Regions from separate parts of the Salegentibacter sp. Hel_I_6 genome, predicted to be linked through region 3. Evidence: riboswitches for the same ligand, from Rfam matches in the RefSeq annotation. Region 3 holds a riboswitch; each other region holds the start of a gene.
The links. Region 3 has a riboswitch for thiamine pyrophosphate ahead of FG27_RS07560 (TonB-dependent receptor domain-containing protein). Riboswitches for the same ligand answer to the same signal wherever they lie in the genome.
Positions count from the first base shown of each region.

Region 1: another riboswitch for thiamine pyrophosphate. It lies ahead of pnuC (nicotinamide riboside transporter PnuC); the one in region 3 lies ahead of FG27_RS07560 (TonB-dependent receptor domain-containing protein).
Region 2: another riboswitch for thiamine pyrophosphate. It lies ahead of FG27_RS03915 (class I SAM-dependent methyltransferase); the one in region 3 lies ahead of FG27_RS07560 (TonB-dependent receptor domain-containing protein).

Region 1 covers NZ_JQNQ01000001.1:1,952,819-1,960,704, reverse strand. Annotated here, with positions in the region: gene FG27_RS08600 (hypothetical protein) at 1-214, opposite strand, end outside; gene FG27_RS08595 (DUF1028 domain-containing protein) at 258-1,247, opposite strand; gene FG27_RS08590 (DUF2490 domain-containing protein) at 1,299-1,994, opposite strand; gene FG27_RS08585 (hypothetical protein) at 2,135-2,434, opposite strand; tRNA gene FG27_RS08580 (tRNA-Arg) at 2,559-2,630, shown strand; TPP riboswitch at 2,684-2,793, shown strand; gene pnuC (nicotinamide riboside transporter PnuC) at 2,849-3,454, shown strand; gene FG27_RS08570 (acyl-CoA dehydrogenase) at 3,423-4,436, shown strand; gene FG27_RS08565 (hypothetical protein) at 4,588-5,619, shown strand; gene FG27_RS08560 (Gfo/Idh/MocA family protein) at 5,680-6,768, shown strand; gene FG27_RS08555 (hypothetical protein) at 7,049-7,309, shown strand; gene FG27_RS08550 (hypothetical protein) at 7,448-7,886, shown strand, end outside.
Region 2 covers NZ_JQNQ01000001.1:849,659-857,544, reverse strand. Annotated here, with positions in the region: gene FG27_RS03935 (murein L,D-transpeptidase) at 1-1,147, opposite strand, end outside; gene FG27_RS03930 (GNAT family N-acetyltransferase) at 1,188-1,466, opposite strand; gene FG27_RS03925 (ClpP family protease) at 1,470-2,021, opposite strand; tRNA gene FG27_RS03920 (tRNA-Gly) at 2,228-2,300, shown strand; TPP riboswitch at 2,865-2,953, shown strand; gene FG27_RS03915 (class I SAM-dependent methyltransferase) at 3,022-3,747, shown strand; gene FG27_RS03910 (AIR synthase family protein) at 3,747-4,802, shown strand; gene FG27_RS03905 (thiamine phosphate synthase) at 4,802-5,461, shown strand; gene FG27_RS03900 (Trm112 family protein) at 5,439-5,735, shown strand; gene rho (transcription termination factor Rho) at 5,803-7,446, opposite strand; gene FG27_RS03890 (DUF4293 domain-containing protein) at 7,644-7,886, shown strand, end outside.
Region 3 covers NZ_JQNQ01000001.1:1,717,519-1,725,404, forward strand. Annotated here, with positions in the region: gene greA (transcription elongation factor GreA) at 1-14, opposite strand, end outside; gene FG27_RS07555 (hypothetical protein) at 134-565, shown strand; gene FG27_RS07560 (TonB-dependent receptor domain-containing protein) at 613-2,994, opposite strand; TPP riboswitch at 3,108-3,202, opposite strand; gene FG27_RS07565 (ATP-binding protein) at 3,287-5,704, shown strand; gene FG27_RS07570 (sigma-54 dependent transcriptional regulator) at 5,694-7,046, opposite strand; gene FG27_RS07575 (hypothetical protein) at 7,470-7,808, opposite strand.

The DNA of each region.
Region 1 (7,886 bases), 240 kb from region 3:
AAGCCCCAACCGGCATATCGCAACGGTGACCGGGTTGGCCGTGCGGTGGATTTACATCTGGAGTTTCCGCATTTCCGGAGCTATTACCACTCATTTCTGTATTGGGTCTATTCTCTTCAGTTTCCGGTGTTTTTTCTTCGTCTTTGCAGGAAGTAAAAGCAGTAATCCCTACTACTGAAAGTCCAAGAAAAATTTTATTAAAGGTAATTTTCATAACAGTATTATTTTAAGTTTTAAAGATACTAAATCTATGAGAGTTACTCAGTAAGCATCTTCAATTCCTCTTCTGTAACATCTATAAGTCCGGCTTTTGGTAAGCGCTTTAGCATTATGCGCCAGTTTTCATCTTCATCAAAAATTCGATTAAAGATTTGCTTTGCTTCTTCCAGCCGGTCACTATTGGCGAGGGCTACCGCTTTCCAAAATCTCATTTCCAGGTTGTTTGGGAACATGCTTTCTGCAGTGCCATATTCTTCGAGGGCTTTTTCTACATTTCCTTCTTCCATAGCCAGATCGCCACGGTTCATGAATTCATAAGCTCTTGCAGTTTTTAACAAACGATCTAATTCTTTTATGGGATTTTCGTGATCATCTACCCTAAGGTCTATTTTTTTATCTTTCCAGATTTCTTCAACTTTCTCAGGGCCTACTACAATTAATGCTGCCGATTGCTTTCCACGGATATCACCACCGGCATCCTGTGCAGCTTTTAAAACAGCCACAACTCTTTCGGCTAGAGGTAAGTTTACATTTTCAGTGAATGCCCTGGCCATCGCCGGCACAACATCATCATTCAACATCATATTCGCCTGAACAGAAAAATTATCTCCGTTAACATGCTCGGCTTCTGCTACACATTTTTCACCCGTATAAGCTGAATTTTCTCCCGATTTTCCCAATATGGCAAGTTGTCTAAAATCACGACCATCATCATTATTGATAAGGGTTTCTATAGCTTCTTCAGGAGTGAAGCCATTATCTAAAAGCTTTAAGCCTTCTGGCCCGAAAGCGGGGTTTACAAAGGATTGTGTGGCGACTACACCAACCCCCGATTTTCCCCAGGCTACTAGTGGTCCAACTGAAAACCAATGACTTTGAACTCCAACAGCCATTTCACCGGTTTTTGCATCTCGTGCAACAATGGAATAAGTATGCGCAAAAGCGTCTCCGCTAATTTTAGAATTTTGGGCTTCAGTATTTAAACTTGAGGTAAATACCAAAGCGGTGAAGAGTAAAAATTGCTTCATAAGGCAGGTTTCTGATTAAAAGCTAAAGATAGCGAAACTCTGCTGAATTATTTAAAAAGTATGGTGCAGGCTAAGTTGAATCTGGCCTTTACTAACATTATCTGTAGTTTGGGTCATATACCCGGCCTGCAATTTTAAATTGTCTTTTAAGGCATATCCCAGCGCAGAGTAAAATCGGTTTCGATCAAATAACTCAACACTTCTGCCATCGCCAATTTTCCGTTCGCCGTTAATAAATAATTCGTTATATAGGGCAAGGTAAATAGCGTCTTTATTCAGGTTTGGCTGATTTAGTGGAATATTTAAAAACAGGTTGTAACGGTATCTGGTTCTAAAGTCCTGGTTTTCTACCCAACGTTGCTCATATCTAAAACGGTGAGTGAGATAAAACCTGCTACTTAATTTATGCGGAAGTAAAGCTTCCTGATAAATCCTGCTTTCACCTGAAGTTTCATCGCTTTCGCCAAAAGTTCCTGTGGTGATATTTCCATATCCCAGCGTGAATTTTACAGCGGCATTTTTGGGAGAATAGGTAAGTCCGCCGCGAATAAGCAATTGTTCCAAATCTCCACCTAAATCCCAGTTTCTATATTGAATATCTCCCTGAAGTCCCCATTGGCTCTCCCCGAATTCTGTATTCCAGAAATACATATACCAGGCGCCGGTTTGATCTTCATCAATTTGGGCATTGGCAGAAAATAATATAAAAAGGCTAAATAAAACTGCGGAAAGGAGTGATTTTTTCATTTATACTTTTTCCGCAAATATAGCATTACATAATAAAAAATAAGAATTTAGGCTATGATCGAGAACAAAATGCTCATCAATTTGGCTTGAATTAAAATGTTTTGCTTCAAAACTTATTGGGATTACCCTGCGGTACTTTACTAATCGCTAACTTCTGTAACTAGAATATAATCTGGACCTCCATCTACAGGGTAACCCTCTATTTTTGAACCGGAAACATTAACTTGTTTTCCAACGAATTCATCAAGGTTTAAATTATCACTTTTTAGAGCATAAAATTCCTCTTCTGAATTTAAAATGTGGGTGCCATATTGATAAGAGGTCATTCCCTGGCTTTCTATAGTTCCGGTAAGTTGCATTTGTCCTTCTGTATTTTCACGATCACAAGTTGAGCTTAATAAAATAAAAATTGTAACCAGGCTTAGAAAAATAGCTTTCATATTATAAATATAAGTTTAAAACATACTTAAAATAAAGTTAGTAAAAGCAATGCAATTGCCTGAAGTTTTAGGTTTATAATATGATGAATTTCTGAAAACATTATTATTTTTGTACCGCTTAAAAGGCCTCGTAGTTCAACGGATAGAATAGAAGTTTCCTAAACTTTAGATCCAAGTTCGATTCTTGGCGAGGTCACTTTTTAGATATTGATCATTTAACGGAAATTCTCCTAATATTATTATAGCTTTGCACTGGAAATGGGGTGCTTGCCATAAGGCAGGCTGAGATGATACCCGGGAGTTTTTACTCTGAACCTGATCTGGATAATGCCGGCGTAGGGATTTTTAAAACTAAAGTTGCATCCCTGTAATTTTTAGCTACTTCATCACCTCATTTCATTGAACAATACAACAATGATAGAGGATTTTTTTACACAACTTACCTGGTTACAAGCTATCGGAACTATTTTTGGCGTGGTTCAGGTTTTATTGGCGCGAAAAAACAATATCCATAATTATTTATTCGGAATTGTTTCCATTCTTATAAGCCTTTTTGTAATGTACCGCTCAAAACTTTATGCCGATATTATCCTTAATCTGTATTACCTGGTGATGAGCATTTATGGCTGGTTTTATTGGAAATTCGGGAGAAAAGCTAAAGAAACCCCAATTTCCTATTCAGATAAAAAAGATCTCCTTAAAGCTTTTGGAATTGTTCTGGCTTGTTTTACGCTAATGACTTACTGGCTTCGATTTCATACCGATTCTGATGTTCCGTTTTGGGATGCCACGGTAAGCGGATTCGCCTGGGCGGGAATGTGGCTTATGGCCAAAAGAAAAATGGAGAACTGGATTTTTCTGAATATTAGCAATAGCATCGCCATTCCTTTACTTATTTATAAAGAGCTATACATTTATGCCGGCTTAACGGTTTTCCTTTTTATTGTAGGTACTTCCGGCTATTTTAAATGGCGTAAAATAATTAATAATGAAAAACGAGAATCAATTGCAAGCGCTTAAGAAACTATGCTTTGACGCAAAAATTTTTCCTGAAGAAGTTTTAAACTGGATTAGAAAGGAAAACCTCTGGAATATTTGGGTGCCTAAAGATTTTGGTGGATTGGAGGTGTCATTTTCTAACGGACTTTCCAAACTTCAGGATTTGGCTAAAATTGATGGCAGCCTGGGTTGGACGGTAACTTTATGTAGCGGCGCCAACTTTTTTATAGGAAACCTGGAACCAAAAACTGCAAAGGAAGTTTTTCAAAAATCAGGAACCACTATTTTAGGCGGAAGTGGTGGCACTTTTGGTAAAGCTGAAAAACTGGGTGATGATTTTAAAATTTCCGGAACCTGGCGTTATGCTACCGGCGCACCTTATTTAACCCATTTTACCTTGAATGCTGAAATTTTTGAAAAAGGCAAGGCTTTGCTTAACGAAGATGGATCCCCGAAAGTAAGATCGTTTGTGGTGCCAAAAGAGAAAGTCAGGGTTATTGAAGATTGGGATACCATGGGTTTAAAAGCTTCGGTTACCCATTCTTTTGAAGTGAAAAGCGCAGTAATTCCAAAACGTTTCAGTTTTGTATATAATGATTTTCACCAGCCACAGGATATTTTTAAAGTACCATTTTCAGTATTTGCAGATCTCACCCTTTGGGTTAATTATGTGGGTATGGCCGAACATTTTCTGGAAGAAGCCAGCGTTATTAAATCTATAGATGCTTTGGAAACCTTTGCAGAAAACCTCGATCTACACAATCAAAAAATAACTCGGTATGCCGAAGATATTGAACTGAAAATTACCAGTCAGAAAACTATTACCGAAGATTTTTTAGAAGAAATTCATACTTCAGCTTCAAATTCTGTAAAAAACATTTCGCAAAATATTATAGAAATTTATCCATATTTAGGCATAAAAGCAAGTCGAAAAAACCATCCTTTAAATCAAATTTTTTGTGATTATTTTACGGCTACACAACATCATATTTTTACGAAATAATACAGGTGTGAATAAAATTTCAGCGATTATTTTTCTTCTCAATTTCGGTTTAATTCGGTTAAGCTAATTCCCCTTTTTTTAGCAGAAATGATAAATCAAAAAAAATAAGTGACCGGAATTTTATCTATTTTTATACCTCCTAAAAATAAATATGAAAAAAAATTTCCTGCAAATTCTTGCCTTAATTTTGCTCTTTGTTTCCTGTTCTACAGAAGATAAACCTGATGAAGTATCGGAAAAACCTGAAGAGCCCGAGGTGGTAATAGAAGATAATTTTAACTACTTAGCTTTACGCGCCGATGGAAATCTTTATGAGATCGGGAATAAAACAGGAAAGGTTTCCCGGGTTGGTTCAATTTCACAAATGCAGGGAAACCTAAATATGATACCGAGTGCTGTAACTGCTTCGGCCGAAAAAATCTTTATTTATGAGCAACTTTTTGATCCTTTTCAAGGTAGGATTCTGGTAAGGGATAAAGCAACAGGTTTAGTTTCAATTTTTGTTCTGGATTTTCCTGCTGAAATATATGGGGAAAATGCGGGACTAAATAGTTTAGACTGGGATTCTAAAAATGGTAAATTGGTAGGAATTGTAAGGGATGAGTTTGAATTCAATAATAATAACACCAGCAGGGTAGTGAGAATTGATCCCGAAACTATGGTGCTGGAATATGGAGAAATTTCTTTTAATTATAGTACCACTTTTTCCAGCAGCTTGCTTAATAATAAGTTATATGCTTTGAGTTCTAATACTGGTAGTTTGGATAGGTCTAAACTTTTGGAGATTGATTTAATTACTAAAACGGTGAGCCCTCTTGAAGTTTCGGGAAATAATGCTATTATAGGTAATTTATCTAACAACGGAGCGTCTAATTTTCTTTTTGGTTTTACTCCGGTGATAGGTTCTACTTATATGGGAGAAATGCAAGCTTTTAAACTAAATTTATCTACAAATGAATTTGAAAATCTGCCAGAGTTATCCAGGTTTTCAGCGCATCATATTGCCCGAAAGAGTTTTTACAATGAGGATTCCAATGAATTTGCTGAACTTATTCTAAAAGAAAATAAAGATCAAATATTGCTATACAACGATCAAACCAACAAAATTGAGATATTAGAACTTAGCGGCTCATATGACTTTGATACTTCTACCATTATCATAGATGTTCGGGAAGTTGATTAAATAGATTTGTGATTTTAGAAGTATAGTTTATCTTCAGCAAACAATTTAAATAACGTTGTTATGAAACAGGCATGCGCAATAATTCTTTTCAGTTTAATTACTTCTCAAAGTTTTAGCCAGGAAAGAATAAAGATAGCGGTAGCAGGTTTAACTCACGGTCACGTTAATTGGATTTTCAATAGGGAGGATAAAAACGATATCGAAATTGTGGGTATCTACGAAAGTAATAAAGAACTGATTAAAAAATATAGAGACAGGTACGATCTTGCTGAAGATCTTTTTTACACAGATTTAGAAAAAATGCTTGATGCTGTAAAACCTGATGCAGTTTCAGCTTTTGGTGCTACCAACGAACATCTTGGAGTTGTAGCAGCCTGCGCGCCGCGCAATATCCATGTTATGGTAGAAAAACCTCTTGCTACAACGCTTAAAGATGCTCGTGCAATTGAACAATTGGCAAAGCAACATTCTATTCACGTGCTTACCAATTACGAAACTTCCTGGTATAACAGCAATCAGTATGTTTATGATATGCTTGAAAAAGGAGAGCTTGGTGATATTAGAAAAGTTATGGTTAATTCTGGTCATCAGGGGCCAAAAGAAATTGGGGTTAGTGAAGAATTTATGGGAATATTGGTTGATCCCGAGAAAAATGGAGCTGGTGCTTTATTCGATTTTGGGTGCTATGGTGCTAATTTAATGACCTGGTTAATGAAGGGTGAAAAACCGTTATCAATTACCGCTGTAACCAACCAAAATAAACCTGAAATTTATAAAGACGTAGATGATGAAGCCACAATTATCTTACAATATAAAAATGCCCAGGCTGTAATTCAGGCTTCCTGGGACTGGACCTTCTCGCGTAAAGATATGGAGGTGTATGGTAGTGAGGCTTATGCTATTGCAAGTGATGCTAAAACTGTTAAAGTTCGAAGTAGTGAAGGTGAAGCTGAGCAAATTATTAACTTAAAGCCTCGGGAGTCGCCTTATGACGATCCTTTTTCTTATTTAGCCGCAGTGGTAAAAGAAGATATTACAATTAGGGATTTTGACCTTTACAGTTTGCCGTTAAATCTTATTGTGGTAGAAATATTAGAAAAGGCTAAAGAGTCGGCCGAATCTGGAGAAAGCATTTACTTTGAACAATAATAATTTTCGGTAAACAGAAAAAAATAAAAAAGGGGGTTTGACGCTTATTTCAGAATTGCCCCCTTTTCTTACTTCCAATTTTCATTTCAAAAATAGGTGAGATTAATCGCATTTAGGTTAATTGAAAATCAAGTAAATACTAAGTTTCTATTTCCTAAAACTAAATTTTTATTCAGCTTAACATTCCCTTAAAAATTAGGTGCCAAGGCTTAATTTTTAAATAACTTCTGCTGAAATATTTGCAACTAATTTTGCGAAAAATAATTGTAAATATCAAGTTATGAATTCAAATGAAAAGAACAATTTAGCGCTAGAGACTTTAAAATTTCCTGTACATTACGATGCTAAGCAACAAACAATTTGGGATGCAAAAGGTATGATGGTTTGCGACATTAAAGGATGGGGTAAAATCCAGTTTATGAATAAATCTGAAGACCGGCAGGATGCGATTGGTGAATTAATAGCTAGTTTGCTAAATAAATACCAACGAAATGAAAATGCCAGGATTGACGAAGAGCTTTTTAGAATGTTGGCTTCTTAAAATTACCTTTTATATTTAATTTTTTATGTTAAAGCCTTTCTGAAGTTTTAGTGAAACGAATAAGGATCTTATATTTAGCTGCATTTCCTGAAGTATTTAGTAAAAGCCGGCAATCCGGTTTTGTTAATCAAAATCTACATGCGGCAAGACTACAAACTACTTTTCTGCTTAACCCTACTATTTTCTTATTTCACAGCTTCTTCTCAGGAATATCGGGAGGCCTATGAAAACTTTGATGACTTCGTAAATAAAGAAAATACCAATTTATTTTACGGAAAAGAATATGTTGAGCAACATGCTCTTATAAACAACAAACATAAATTTTTCAGTAAGTCTTCCTTTTTAAAGGGAGAGGTGGTATACAGTGGCCAAATCTATCATGATCTCGATTTAAAATATAATATTTTTGACGATTTACTTATCGTAAAAATTGAGAAGCAGGCCGGGGATGCTACTTTTGAATTGTTTAAAAACAGGATTCAAAAATTTAGTATAGACGGTCATACTTTCATAAATATTCCTCCTAAAAATAACACTGAAGTCCATGGTTTTTTTGAAGTCTTACGCGAGACCCATT
Region 2 (7,886 bases), 870 kb from region 3:
CTGAAGGAATTACATCTTTGTTTTTAATAGTAGGAGGGATAGTCCAGGTAGGATTATAAACGATATGTTCAACTTCATCAGAAAATATTGGTGTTTTTCTGGCTTCGGTACCCACCATAGTGCGATGCGTAGCTACTGTATCCCCATCCTTTACCAGGTGCAGCCGGAAATTCGCAATATTTACAATGATATATTGTTGTCCTAAATCTTTAGGATACCACCGCCAACGCTCTAGGTTCACCAGAATTTGTTCAACCCTGTCCAGATAAGTTTTGTTTAAAGTTTTTATTGTTCCACTTCCAATAACACCATCTGTTTCAATCCCATTTTTTTTCTGAAATTCTTTTATAACTTCTTGTAAGGCTTGATCAAAAGTATCATTACTATCCACAACTTCTTCATCCCAATAACCTAACTCTTTTAGACGTTTTTTAATATTAGAAATTCTAACGTCTTTTTCATCAGCAGCAATACCTTTTCCTTCTTCAGAAATGTAAGTGGGTTCGCTTTCGTTCTTTGCTAGTTCTCGATACTTTTTTAAGCTTCGTTTTAGACCCCGGTAAACTTCATGCTTCGGAACTACTGAATCTATAGCGGCAATGATATCATTTTGCTTAACTCCATACTCTAAAAGCCCGGGTAGATCAATTTTATTACTTTCAACTCCCCAGATGCTATAAATTTCTTTAGGGTTTAATTTCCCTGAATTATAATCTGAAGCTAAGGCGAAGAAGGCATCGGTGAGAATAATTTCAGTAGAAATAAGTTCTTCATCATTTAAGTTCGATAAGTTAGAAAGGGAATTTTCTAAAAATTCTAAATGATAATCTTCTGGGGTAAGTCCATCTTCACTTGCTCTTTCTATGCTTCGGTATAGGTCTTCCCGTAAATTACGATTCGTCCAAATTGGTTTATAATCCCTCCCGGCATAAGTGGAATCGAGTAAATTTTTATGTTTAATACTAATATTTTCAACAGAATTAGAGATTTCGGGAAATTTCGTCGAAATCAAATCGGCTGATGCCAGTGCTTCAACCACTTCTGCTTCTTCCTCTTTTATAGTTTCAATTCCTGGCTCTCTGTTATCATCTCCACAGGAAATAAAAGACAGGAAAAATGAGAGCATTAGGATTCTAAAAAATTTCATAGGAAAAAGCAGGTTGATTGATCTATGTAGGCAGAGAGGGTTAAGCTCTTACATCTTTAAAAGATTCATTCCGGTCAAATTGAACTTCAGCAAAAGGACAAAGCGGCTCAATTTTATAATTGTTCTCCCGAGCAAAGTCAACGCTATGCGAAAGCAATTTTGTGGCAATTCCTTTTCCTTCCAGTTCAGGTCTTACCTCGGTATGATCTATTGTAAGAACATCTTGTTTTTTAGTGTAGGTTAATTCTGCGTAAATGCCTTTTTCGTCTTCCACGAAAAACATTCCACGGCTATCGTTTTCGCGATGTTTAATATCCATAAATTATTTCTTAAAAATACCGTCAACAATTCCGTAGTCTAAAGATTCCTGCGCATCCATCCAGTAATCGCGGTTAAAATCTTTAAGTACTTTTTCTATTTCTTGTCCACAATTGTCAGCAAGAATTTTAGCGCTTAATTCTCTGGTTTTTAGAATCTCGTTAGCCTGAATTTCAATGTTTGAAGCCTGTCCGCGTGCTCCTCCCATAGGTTGATGGATCATTACCTTCCCATGTGTTTGAATGAATCTTCTACCTTTAGTTCCTCCTGAAAGTAGGATTGAACCCATAGATGCCGCTAAGCCACTGCAGATTGTAGAAACCGGACTTTTTAGGCTCTGCATCGTATCGTAAATTGCAAAACCGTCAGTCACATAACCACCCGGACTATTAATAAAAAATTGAATTTCGTCGTCGCCTTCCATATCAAGGTATAAAAGTCGATCTATTACGTGTTTCGCTGATTCGTCGTTCACTTCTCCCCAAAGGAAAATTTTGCGTTCTTCAAGGAATTTTGCGTCTATTAGGTCCTGGGTTTTACCGGGTTTATTGCTCATAAAAAAATGATTTAAAATGAATTGTATTAGAGATTAAAAATAAGATTTATTTGTCGGAACACTTGTTTTTTAATTACCCATTTAACAAGATTTTATCGCTTTTTCCGGGTTTATAGCTGAAGATAAGGGAAATAGAAGAATACCTTATAAAAAGTTCATTTTTCCTTTGGATTTTGAAGGCTATAAACTTTATATTTGCAGGACAGGCGGGAGTAGCTCAGTTGGTAGAGCGTCAGCCTTCCAAGCTGAATGTCGCCGGTTCGAACCCGGTCTCCCGCTCTAAGAAAACCTCAACAGAAATGTTGGGGTTTTTTTGTGTTGAAAAATTTGGAAGAGAAACCACCGGGTGGGAAGCCTGTCCCGATTGAAGCCCGATAGGGCGCAATATCGGGAAACCCGGTCTCCCGCTCTAAGAAAAACTCAACAAAAAAGTTGAGGTTTTTTTGTGTTGAAAAATTTGGAAGAGAAACCACCGGGTGAGAAGCCTGTCCCGATTGAAGCCCGATAGGGCGTAATATCGGGAAACCCGGTTTCCCGCTTTTGATAATGTTTTTTAATCGTCATTCTGAATTTATTTCAGAATCTAACATGTTATACCTCCGAATAAATTTTTGAGCAGTCTCAGAAACAAGATCGGGATAACGATTTTAAAATCTTTTCATACAATCGCAATGAATTTATTTTTTTGCTGAAAAAAAGGGGGCAGCGTTATAATAAGAACGTAAAACCATAGCCTGTTCTATTTTGTAAAACTGAGAAATAACTTTCCACTTCCTTCTTTATTTTGTATTTTTCTCCCGATTAACTGATAAAATTAATTAATAGAGATTTAATAAATAGATAAATTCACGCACGGGGTGCCGCAAGGCTGAGATAACACCCGAAAACCTGATTTGGATAATGCCAACGTAGGGATGCAGTATTAAAACTTCCATTTTAAGACTCCATGTTTTCTGGCATTTTCCGGTAGCGTGGAGTTTTTCTTTTTTAAAAAGTAAAGATGGAAATTGAAAAAAGCAGCCGATTTGAATTACTTCCCGAAAATCATCAAAATTGGCAAAACCGGGAAGAATGGTTTTTTAACCGTAAACATACCGATACGTACGAGCAATGGTACGAAGGGCGGTACAAGCGTGCCGAGGTATGGCAGAAAAAAGTGATGGAGCAGCTTGTCTCTAAAGATAAACGAGTAAAAACCCTACTGGAGTTTGGTTGTGGTACTACACGCTTTACAAGATGGTGGAAAGAAATAGGAATTGAGGCTACCGGCGGCGATATCTCCCCTCTTATGCTCTCACAAGCCGTACATTTGTTTGAGGGAGATCTTGTAATGGCAGATTCTCACCATATGCCTTTTAAAGATCATACTTTTGATTCTCTCGCATTTATAACCACTTTTGAATATTATAAAGATCCCGTAAAAGTTATTCGGGAAGCTGCGAGAGTTGCACAATATGGAATAGCCCTGGGAATGATGAACAGAAATTCTACCAAAGTAGTCCGTCGTCGTGTTCAGGAAATTTTTGGGGCAAACCCATTTTATCTTACCGCAACTTTTTACACCCCTAAGAAACTAGCCAAAATAATAGAGGAGGCTCTCCAGGGCAGGGAGTATAGTATAGAATGGTCATGTACAGGTTTACCAAAATGGTTCCCGGTTCAACAATGGGGTTTGCCATACGGTGATTTTTTCGGTTTGTACGTAAAATTTAAAGACGTAAAATAATGAGTGAGAAATTAGGAAAAATTGCAGAAGTAGAACTAGAGGGATTTATCCTTGAAAATTGCGGGCATACTCGCAAGGAAGTTAGTGTAAAACCCGGGTTTGGGGTAGACGTGTCATTAGTAGATTTACCCAATAAGCTGGCGTTGATATCTACTAGCGATCCGCTTTCACTTATTCCTTCGCTTGGATTGGAAGAATCGGCCTGGCTTTCTGTGCATCTTATGGCTAACGACATGGCAACTACAGGGTTTACTCCACAATATGCCCAGATGGTACTAAACCTTCCCGCATCACTTAGCAGGGAGGATTTTAAAACATACTGGAATTATATCCATCAATTTTGCAAAGAAATTGGGGTGTCTATAACCGGCGGGCATACCGGATTTGTAGAAGGCCAAAATTCAACAATTTCAGGAGGAGGTACTTTTTTTAGTGTAGCTCCCAAAAAAGAAATTATTTTATCCAACCGTGCAGAGGTTGGTGATGTAATCCTGGTGACTAAAACCTGTGCCTTATCATCATCTGCCTTATTAACCATGAGTTTTCCTCAAACTATAAAGAATAAATTAGGAAAACAAACCTATGAGGCAGGCTGTGAAATGTTTGGGCAAACCTCGTCTTTAAAAGACGGGCTTACAGCAGCAGGAACAGGAAGTAAATTTCCCGAAATTCACGCTATGCACGATGTAACTGAAGGCGGCGTGCTGGGAGCAATATATGAAATGGTTAAAGCTTCTGGGAAAGGAGCTTTTATTAATAATGATGCTTTGCCAGTATATTCATGGCAAAAAGAAGTTTGCGAACTTTTTAACCTGGATTACAGGGAAATTATAGGGGCAGGTTCAATGATTATATCCTGTGAAAAAGGAAAAGAACAACAAGTAATATCGCGTTTAAAAGCTGAGAATATTGACTGCTCAGCAGTTGGTGAAATTAAGGGGGAAGAAAAGGGTGTTAAAATTAAAAAGGGAGAAGAGTTGAAAGACCTGGCCTATAAAACCGAAGACCCTTATTGGAAAGCTTTCTTTACGGCGATTAAATCTAGTTGGAAATAATGGAAAGTAAAGGAATAAAAGGAGGAATTTATCTGGTGATAGACCCACAGATGGGAGAGGTTATTTTATTAAATAAGCTACAGGAAATTTTGGAGAAAAGTGAAATCGCTGCGGTTCAACTATGGGATAATTTTAAAAGTATAGATAACCAATCTTCACTTATTAATAGCATTTGTAAACTTTGTCAGGCAACAGATACCCCTGTTATACTAAACAACAACTGGAAACTTTTAAAACAAACGGCTGCCAATGGAGTGCATTTTGATGAAATCCCTAAGAATTTCCAGGAGATTAAAAAAAACATTTCGTCTGATGTATTACTTGGGTTAACCTGTAATAACAACCTGAAAACTGTAGAGTGGGCTGAGACTAATAACCTGGATTATATTTCTTTTTGTTCAATTTTTCCTTCCTCAACAGCGAATAGTTGCGATTTAGTAGATTTTGAGATTATTAAGGAGTCCAGGAAACTTACACAAATGCCAATATTCCTGGCTGGGGGAATTAAGCCTGCAAATATGCATTTGCTTAAAGAGTTGGATTTTGAGGGCGTCGCGGTGATTTCAGGAATAATGAGTGCCGAAAATTCTTCGATTTCGGCAGAAAATTATAATTCAGAATTAAAAAATATAAAAAATGAGAACTTCAACAATAAATAAATTATGCTGTCCTTATGATAAAGAGGACCTGGAACTCACAACAATTTCAAAAGATTTGGAGGGGAAGATTATAGAGGGTTTTTTAAGTTGCAAGAAATGTAAACGTATTTACCCTATTATAAAAGGGATTCCAATTATGAACCCCGATGAATACCGGGAATTTAAACTGGAAGCTCCACTTATGGAAAAATGGAACAAGCATTTAAAAGCTAAGAAAATTGAAAATTTTAGATTGGTAGCTAAGGATACAGATGTGGATAGTTTAAAAGAATAATATTTCAGCATAAAAAAATCCGGAAACTAAAAGCTTCCGGATTTTTAAATTTATAACTAAGAAGATTTTATCCGTTCATAGAGATCAAAAACTCTTCGTTGTTTTTAGTTTGCTTAATCCTGTCGTTAATAAACTCCATCGCTTCAATAGGATTCATATCGGCAAGATATTTACGTAGTACCCACATTCTTTGTAGGCTAGCTTCGTCCAATAAAAGGTCGTCGCGACGCGTACTTGAAGAAGTAAGATCTATTGCAGGGAAAATTCTACGGTTGGCAATTTTTCTATCTAATTGCAGTTCCATATTTCCAGTTCCTTTAAATTCTTCAAAGATAACTTCGTCCATTTTAGAACCGGTATCGGTAAGGGCGGTAGCGATAATTGAAAGGGAACCTCCGTTTTCAATATTACGGGCAGCACCAAAGAATCTTTTTGGTTTGTGTAATGCGTTGGCGTCTACACCACCACTTAATACCTTACCACTGGCAGGTTGTACGGTGTTGTATGCACGGGCCAAACGTGTAATAGAATCCAAAAGGATCACTACATCGTGACCACATTCTACCAAACGTTTCGCTTTTTCCAATACGATATTGGCAACTCTAACATGTTCGTGTGCTTCCTTATCAAAAGTTGAAGCTACCACTTCCCCACGTACATTACGTTGCATATCGGTAACCTCTTCAGGACGTTCATCAATTAGCAAAACTATTTGATAAACTTCAGGGTGGTTGGCCGCTATTGCATTGGCAATATCCTTAAGCAACATTGTTTTACCAGTTTTAGGCTGGGAAACAATCATACCACGCTGGCCTTTTCCAATTGGGGAAAAGAGGTCCATAATACGGGTAGACATACTACTTTGCTTATCAGCAATGTTGAATTTTTCCTTAGGGAAAAGCGGAGTTAAGTGTTCAAAAGAAACACGGTCTCTCACTACCTGAGGATCTAGTCCGTTAATTTTATTGATCTTGATTAAAGGGAAATATTTCTCACCTTCTTTCGGCGGACGAATTTGTCCTAAAACAGTATCCCCTGTTTTCAATCCAAACAAACGAATTTGAGATTGAGATACATAAATATCATCTGGAGAAGTAAGGTAATTATAATCTGAAGATCTTAGAAAACCGTAGTTATCCTGCATAATATCCAGTACACCTTCACTTTCTATGATCGCGTCAAATTCATAATCTGGTTCGCGGTAGCGATTTCGCCCATCGCGGTTGCCGGCATCCCGACTTCCGTTGTTTTTATTGCGAGTATCCTTTTTGTTATCTCGAGGATTGTTTTTATTCGAGTGGGAAGTATTATCTTCTCTCGGTTTTTGTTCCTGCTTTCTAGGCTCTCTTGGTTTAGAAGAAGTGTCTTCTTTTTTGGGAGCATTGTTTTCTTTTCTTACCGGGCGAGACTCCTTAGTGTCAGAGGGAGCAGCAGCTCTTGGAGGTTTTTTATTACTTCCTACTTTACCACTTTTCTTTGGCTGTGGCTTTTCTGAAGCACTAGTACGCTCCTCTTTCTTAGGAGATTCCTCTTTCTTAGTATCGTCTGTAAGCGCTTCTTTTGCCTTTTTAGGGTTGGCAGCCTGATAGTCCAGGATTTGATATACAAGGTCTAATTTTTTTAAAGTCCTGAATTTTGGGACGTTTAAAGACTTAGCGATATCCTGCAACTCAGGAAGCTTTTTAGCTTTTAATTCTGAAATTTCAAACATGAATAATTGAGAATAAATTTGTGTTCGGGTTGATTGTTAAACTTCTCGAGGAAGAATCGAAAAAAATTTGGAGACTTAAGTAACCTGTTTTGAATTGGTTACGAAATGTTCCTGCAAGTATACAACTTTATTTTAATATTTTGAATAGCATTTCTAAAAAGAATCTTTATTTTTGCTCGCGAATTCCACCAGAAGTTATGTTACAGAGAATACAAACTATATATTTACTTATCGCTCTTATTGTTAGTGGCGGTTTAATATTTACATTCTCGCTTTGGGATAATTCTGAAGGAGAGGCTATGTTTGCGCAAGATTATCTTATGATTTTTATTGCATTTCTTTCCTCTGCTTTATTATCTTTGGTGAGTATTTTTATGTTCAAAAATAGAAAGCTTCAATTTGTATTGGGGCGTCTAAATATCTTATTAAATTTTTTTTTA
Region 3 (7,886 bases):
GATACTTTGCTCATAACTTCATCGTTTATATAAATAGAAAAAATCCCATAGCACGACGGGATTTGTTTAACAAATATAATAAATTTACATCTTGAAAACAATAATATTATTTAGCGAAAAAATTGCTAATCTTATGAAAAAAATGCTCTTTTTGCTTCTATTTGCTACATTTTTTAGTGCTTGCTCCGGTAATGATGACAACCTTCTTAACAATCCTAATCTTATTAATTTGAATTTCAGGGTACAACTAAATTTAGATTTCCCTGAATATAATGATCTACAATTTCCAGGAAACAGTTTTGTAACTTATAGAGAGGGAATAAGAGGTGTTGTTGTGTATAACATAAACAATTCGCAATACACCGCTTTTGAACTTAGCGATCCTAATCACCCACCAAACAATTGTTCAGCCATGACGGTTGAAGGTGTAGTTGCTACTTGTAATTGTGAAGATGGGAACTCTTATAATATTATTACCGGGGAATTACTGCAAGGCGAAGGCCAGTACGCAATGAGACCTTACCGAATTGAACGCCGCGGAAATATAATTGAAGTTTATAATTAAAAACCTTCCCCCTCTTAAAAATCAAGAGGAGAAAGGTGACAAACAAATTAAAATTTTAAAGTAATTCCGGCTAAAAAGTTTGTGGTAGCCTGCGGATAATAACCCGCACCATCTAATGTTTGTAAACCTGTTGAAGTATCAGGATTTTCTACATTAAAAGTGTAGTAATAACCATTAGAAACATATTCTTCACCAAAAATGTTATTCACCAAACCGGTAAATACGACTTCTTTAAATAAAGGTGCATTTCTCCAGGTATATTGAATATTAAAATCGTTTACAAAATAAGCATCAAGCTTAGAGGTTTCAGCTTCAATATTACTCATATACTGTTCGCCCACATATTTTGAAAGTATGCTTAATTCCAATCCGTTTACCGGTAGATAGGTAATACTGTTCGCTCCTACTATAGATGGAGAAAATGAAATTTCGGTATTACCAAAATCAACCAGCTCACCATTCCAGGTAGAGATGAAATCTACATTCCTGTTTCTGCTTAAAGCAAGATTTGGCCTCACAAATAATTTTTCTGAAAGTCTTATAACCGCATCTATTTCCAAACCTAAACGATAACTATTCCCGCTGTTTTCACGAATAAAAGCACCAACATCGTCTATCCCTCCTGTTAACACCAATTGGTTTTGATAATCCATAAAGTATAGGTTGGTATTTAATTGAACTGAGGGTGTATTATGTCTCCAGCCTAATTCAAAATCGTTTAATTCTTCGTGCTCTGGCTCTCCATTTTCATAATCACTACGTCTTGGCTCCCTATTGGCGCGCGCATAAGAAAAATAGAATTGGTTTTCATTATTTAGCGCATAGGTTAATCCCGCTTTGGGATTAAAAAAAGTAAAATGATCATCTACCAGAAATTCATTTCCTTCTGATAAAATTCCTTCAGTCTCATAATCTATTGTTCTAACTTGCAAATCTAAATACCCGGCCAGTTTATCTGAAATTGCATAGGTGGCTTTTCCGTAAAGATTGAAATCGGTTTTGATTCCTACATTTTCATAATAAGGTTCATAGGGATCGTTATTTCTGGCGAATCGTGTATAAATCACCTCTCCAAAGTGATCGCCGATATAACGGTTCCAGCCTCCACCAAATATAACATCCCAGTTTTCATCTTGGTAATTCAGGTTAAAAACACTTCCATAGAAATGGTTATCCAACCATTTGGTACCAACCAGGTCTGAGGTGGTAATTTCTTCTCCTTCTGCCTGAAAATTATCAAGCCCGAATTCATTTAAAGTTGCATCTTCCTCATATTCCTCATAATATCCGCGACCATAAGTATAATGAAAGGCAATGTTAGAAGACCAGTTCTTATTATACTCTTCGTTCCATAATAATTGATAATGGTCCTGCTTATAATTATCGGTTTGATTTTCATAAAATTTAGTATTTCCTTCTTCATCGGTATAAACTCCGGCAGGATTATATCTTCTGTCATTTTCCAGAGTTTCCGCATCAATTCCGTACCAGGCCTGGTAGGTTCTCTCGCTCCCGCCAAAAGTAATAGCTTTAATTAGTGTATTATCATCTACATAAGTTCCCTGTAGAAAGTAAGACTTAAGATCACTACTGGCCCTATCTATATAGCCATCACTTTTAATTTGCGAAGCACGTCCGGCAAATTCCCAATGATCGTCTACAAGACCTGTACTAAATTTAACCGTATGCTTATGGGTATTAAAAGAACCATAACTATTGGCTACCTCGGCATTTGCTTCTTCGCTGTAACCATCGGTTAGAATGTTTAAACTGGCGCCAAAGGCTCCTCCCCCATTTGTAGAAGTTCCCACACCACGTTGCAATTGCAGGTTTTCTACCGAAGAAGCAAAATCACCAAGATTTACCCAAAAAGTTCCAAGGCTTTCTGCATCATTATAAGGAATTCCGTTTATGGTAACATTTGTACTGGTGGGGCCGCTCCCTCTAACCCTAATCCCGGTATAACCAACGCCGGCGCCCGCATCACTAGTAGTAACCACGTTTGGCATATAATTCATAAGCACTGGGATATCCTGGCCCAGATTACGGTTTTCAATTTCCTCATTCGTAAGATTGCTGTAAGTTATTGGCGATTTTGCGTTTACCCTTACCGAGGAAAGAAAAACCTCATCAAGCACCTCCTGGGCATCAGTAAGGTCTACATTTAAGGTTTTATCCTGATCAAGATTTAAGCTAAGACTTTTTTGATTTCCGTAGGAGAAAACAAGATTATACTCTCCCTCTTCCAGCTGAAGGCTATACATTCCATTCTCGTCGGTTGCAGTGCCTTCTCCAGATTCTACAGCATAAACGGCCACTCCTTCAACGGGCGTTTGACCACGGGTTACTTTACCCTTTAAAACATGCGTTTGAGCTACGGCTTGCAAAGAAATTAGGCAGAGGCCGGTAAAAAATAATAAAGATTTCATTCGTAAGAAATTATTTACGAATAAAAGGGGCTATTATTCTTTGGTTAAAAATTAGATAAAAAAATTCCTGAAATTGCCCACCGGTGTTTTGGCATTTTCAGGAGTACATACGTTTGCGCTTTTGGCGCGTGTCCCTTGGCAGCATTACCTGCCCAGGTTCTTTGGGTATGATCTCAGCCACACTTAAGCGGCACCCCTTTGAGATTTGCTGCAAATGTATAAAACTTTTATGGAAATTCCATAATTTTATTTCAAATCATTTAAATGGTGTAATTTTGGTATTTATAAACCTATGCGAAATACAAAACGCTCTATAACTTATAAAGTAATAGGCGGATATCTTTTGATAGCCGCCCTGGCTGCTATTGCTGTTTGGTTTGTATGGAAACAGGTAGTTGCTTTTAGCCAGGTTTCAGAAAATAATAACAATAATAACGAACAGCTTTTTATGCTGAGCGATATTACTACCAGCCTTTATGAAACTGAAAATTTAAGCAGGCAGCTTATTCAAACGGGAAATGAAGCCGATCTTGAGAAATATCAAAACCAGATAGACAGCATTCAGCTTGATATACAAAGTTTAAAAACAGGCTATTCAGATAGTTCCATTAAGGAAGAACTGGATAGTATTAGCGAATTACTTTCAGATAAAACTACCAATTTACAGGAACTCTATGAACTCCGGGAGCAGCAACGCAACCAAAATTATTATTCCCAGGTTTTAAATGAACTAAAAAAAATAGATCCTTCTTTTGATGATTATAACTACAACCGGCGTTTCGCAAATCTTGAACCCCACCAACGTAGGCTCCTAATTAGATGGCTGGAATATTCGCGGGAAGACAATGCCGAAAAGTTAACTAACCGTACTGCAGATTCTATAATTGGTTCGGTTAGAAATGTTTTAAGCGAACTGGAAGTTGCTAACCGGAGATTTCAAGATACCGTAGACAAAAAGGAAAAGGAATTTCTGGAAAACGATAAGATTATTAACCAGCAACTAAGAGGTTTGCTGGGAAAAATTGAACTGGAAGAACGAGAAGCTTCTGTACAGCGAGCAAAAGTTTCGCAAACTATGGTAGAAGAAAGCTCTCAAATATTCTTGGTTGCTGGAATTGTTAGCTTCATTATTATATTATTGTCTCTTGTTTTTATAATTAAAGACATCGCAAAAAGCCAGAAATACCGAATGCAGTTAGAAGACGCCAAGGATTTCGCTGAAAGTTTACTAATTAAGCGAGAGAAATTTATGGCAGCTATAACCCATGATTTGCGATCACCGTTAAACACGCTTATTGGTTATACAGATCTCATTGAAAAATCTTCTTTAAACAATAAGCAAATTCACTATTTAGACCAGGTAAAAAAGTCGTCTAATTTTATCCTGCATTTAGTAAATGACTTACTAGATCTTTCTAAACTTGAAGCAGGAAAAATGACCGTTGAAAAATTACCTTTTAATCCTGCAAAACTTATAAAAGATACAGTTTATAATGCTTTACCCGCAACAAAAAACGAAAATGTTGAGGTGATTTTTGAAGCTTCAGAAGAAACCGACACCCGTGTACTTAGCGACCCCTTTAGAATAAAACAAATTATCACGAACCTTATTACTAACGCCAGTAAATTTACCAAAGAGGGAGAAATTAAGGTCAATATTCATTTAAAGAAAGAAATTGAAGATAGCTACTGTTTAATTATTTCTGTAAAAGATACCGGGATTGGAATTTCCGAAGAGAAACAAGAGGAGATCTTTGAAGAATTTTCACAGGAAAATACTAGCATTGAAAAAGTTTACGGCGGTACAGGATTGGGACTTGCTATTACTAAAAGCCTTACTGAATTACTAAAAGGCGATTTAAAACTGAAAAGCAAACAAGGAGAAGGGAGTGAATTTACCGTCTTTATACCGGTCAGAAAACTACCCGTGGAAACCATAAAAACTTCAGACAAACCTGCAACTCCAGAATTACCTGATCTCACCGGGAAAACCGCACTTATTGTTGACGATGAACCATCACAGCTTTCCCTTACGCGAGAACTTCTAAAATCTATGGGAATGCAATGTGACACAGCTTTGAATGGCCGTGATGCCCTTAAAAAGTTGGAAACCGAAAAATACTCACTGGTACTTACAGATATACAAATGCCGGAAATGGATGGTTTTGACCTCATTAAAAATATAAGGAAAAGCCACAAAATTGAGGATCTACCGGTTATCGCGTTATCTGGGCGTACCAATATTGATGCTGAAACATACCAGCTTGCAGGTTTCAACAACAGCCTATTAAAACCTTATAAACCAGCACGGCTTCAAAAAAGTATTGCTGAAATTTTTAAACTCGATCTCAAGGAAAAGCTGAATAATAACCTACAGCATTCCAAAAACAATAACTACGACCTCCAGGATATCTATGATTTTTCAGCCGGAGATCAGAAAGCCGTGCAAACTATTCTAGAAGCTTTTATAGAAAGCACAAGGTCGCAAATAGAATTGATAGCAATTGCGCGGAATAAAAATGACCAAAAAGAAGTAGCTCGGCTTGCTCATAAAATGGTGCCTATGTTAAAGCAAATAAATGCTACAAACCAGGCCAAACAATTAGAAAGGCTTGAGCAGCACGAAGTTTTTTCCGAAATTGAATTTCAGGATCTTAAGAGTGATATTCTAAACTTAATGGAAGAGCTGGAACAGGAAATTAAAGTTTAATATCATACTGTTTAAGCTTGTTGTAAAGTGTTTTACGATCTATAGAAAGTAACCTTGCCGCTTTACTTTTATTACCACCGGCTTTCTCCAACGCGTCTAAAATAAGCTGTTCTTCATTCTTATTTTTAAACAAACCGTATTCGGTCTCAGTATTAGTTTGGGTTGCAGTGGCTATTTCATGAGGCAGCACTTTCAGAGGAATCAAGTCATCCTGAGTTAAAAGTACGGCTCGTTTAACCATATTTTTTAATTCCCTCAAATTACCAGGCCAATTATATCTTTTAAAAGCATTTAAAGCTTCTTCAGTAAAACCAATTACATTCTTTTCTAATTCGGCATTAGCTTCTTCTAAAAAATATTCAGCAAAAAGCATTAAGTCTTCTTTTCTATCTTTAAGCGCTGGCACCTTTATAGAAAATTCATTTAATCTATGATATAAATCTTCTCTAAACTCCCCATCCTTTACCGCCTGGGCAAGATCCTCGTTGGTGGCAGTTATTACGCGAATATCTACCTGGATCTCGTTATTACTGCCTACCGGTTTTATTTTTCTTTCCTGAAGCGCCCTTAAAAGTTGCACCTGAAGCTCATAACTTAAGTTTCCAATCTCGTCTAAGAAGAGTGTCCCGCCATTGGCCGCTTCAAAATGTCCTGTTTTATCATTTATTGCACCGGTAAAAGACCCCTTCAAATGACCAAAAAATTCACTGGAAGCTAATTCCCTTGGGATTGCACCACAATCTACAGCGATAAAAGGAGCACCGGCTCGTTTACTTTGTTCGTGAATACTTTTTGCCACCTGCTCTTTACCAGTTCCACTTTCACCCATAATTAAAACTGACATATTTGTAGGTGCAACAAGTTCTATATAATCGCTTAACTTAATTGCAGCTTCACTTACGCCTTTTACAAAACTGGTATCTTGCGATTGGTTGGATCTTTGCTGTTTTTCTGGTTTCGTTGGTGCAGCGGTTTGTACCTGGGTGTGTGTTAAAGCATTTTCTATAGTTTGTAATATAGATTCTGGTCTAAAAGGTTTGGAAACATAATCAAAAGCTCCATTTTTCATGGCTTCAACTGCCATGCTAATTTCCGCATAGCCGGTCATGATAATAACCCGTGTTTCAGAATTTTCTGCTTTAACCTGTTTTAAAATATCAAGACCACTGGTGTCTGGTAATCTCACATCTGAAAGAATAAGATGAAAGATGTCTTCTTTAAGTTTCTTAAAAGCCTCTACTCCAGAAAAAACCAATTCAACCTCATAGTCGCGTTTGATTAAAAATGTTTTAAGCATAGTTCCAAAAGGAACATCATCTTCAACTATAAGAATTTTCGTCATTGATATTTAATTTAAACCGTCTTGCAAATTTAACAATCTAAAATTCATTGGGTTTAAAAATAAGTATAAAAAAAGAGACCTCGTAAAAGGTCTCTCTTCAATGACAATCTAAATTATTTATTAATCTGTCATTGGGTGGTATCCATTTTCCAGTACTTATAAAATAAAATCATCTAAATCCCTCAATTTGCTTATTCGATAGTTAGTGTTAGTTAATAGACCAAAAGGTCTGCTCTCCGATTAAGCATTTCATCTTTCGATAAATATACAGAATTCTACGCTACTTTACACATTTATTAACTGGTGCCGAAGGAGTTGGTTTCTCTTAAATTCCGGCTGTTTATTTTAAAAATTTCCGTTGAAGGTTTTGGTAGGGCAAAAAGCAATCAACGGAAATTTATTTGTTGGTTAGATTTTTAAAAACTATTTATCTTTTTCGATCCAGTTTCCTTCTTTATCGATATAAGCCTTAGTTTTTTCACCTTCAGTATTAAGCGATAATTTATAAACTGTCTTACCGTCTTTTTCTTTCACCCAGGCTTCTTCAGCCACAGCTCCGTTTAAGTCGGTCATTATCGCGTCTTTCACAGATTGTGGAAGCGCTACAACATCTATTTGTTTGTAATCATCTTTCTTTTCCTGAGCTTCTTCCATAGCTTCAGTTTGTTCCATTTCTTCTGGTTCTTCTCCCTGTGCTTGCGCATTTTGAGTAAACAAGAACATTCCGGCCGCAGCCATTAAGGTTAATCCTAACTTTTTCATAGTAATAAGGTTTTAAATTATGTGGTTTAAATATGGTAAGCTATATGGAAGAATTATACCAAATCGGAATTATAATCT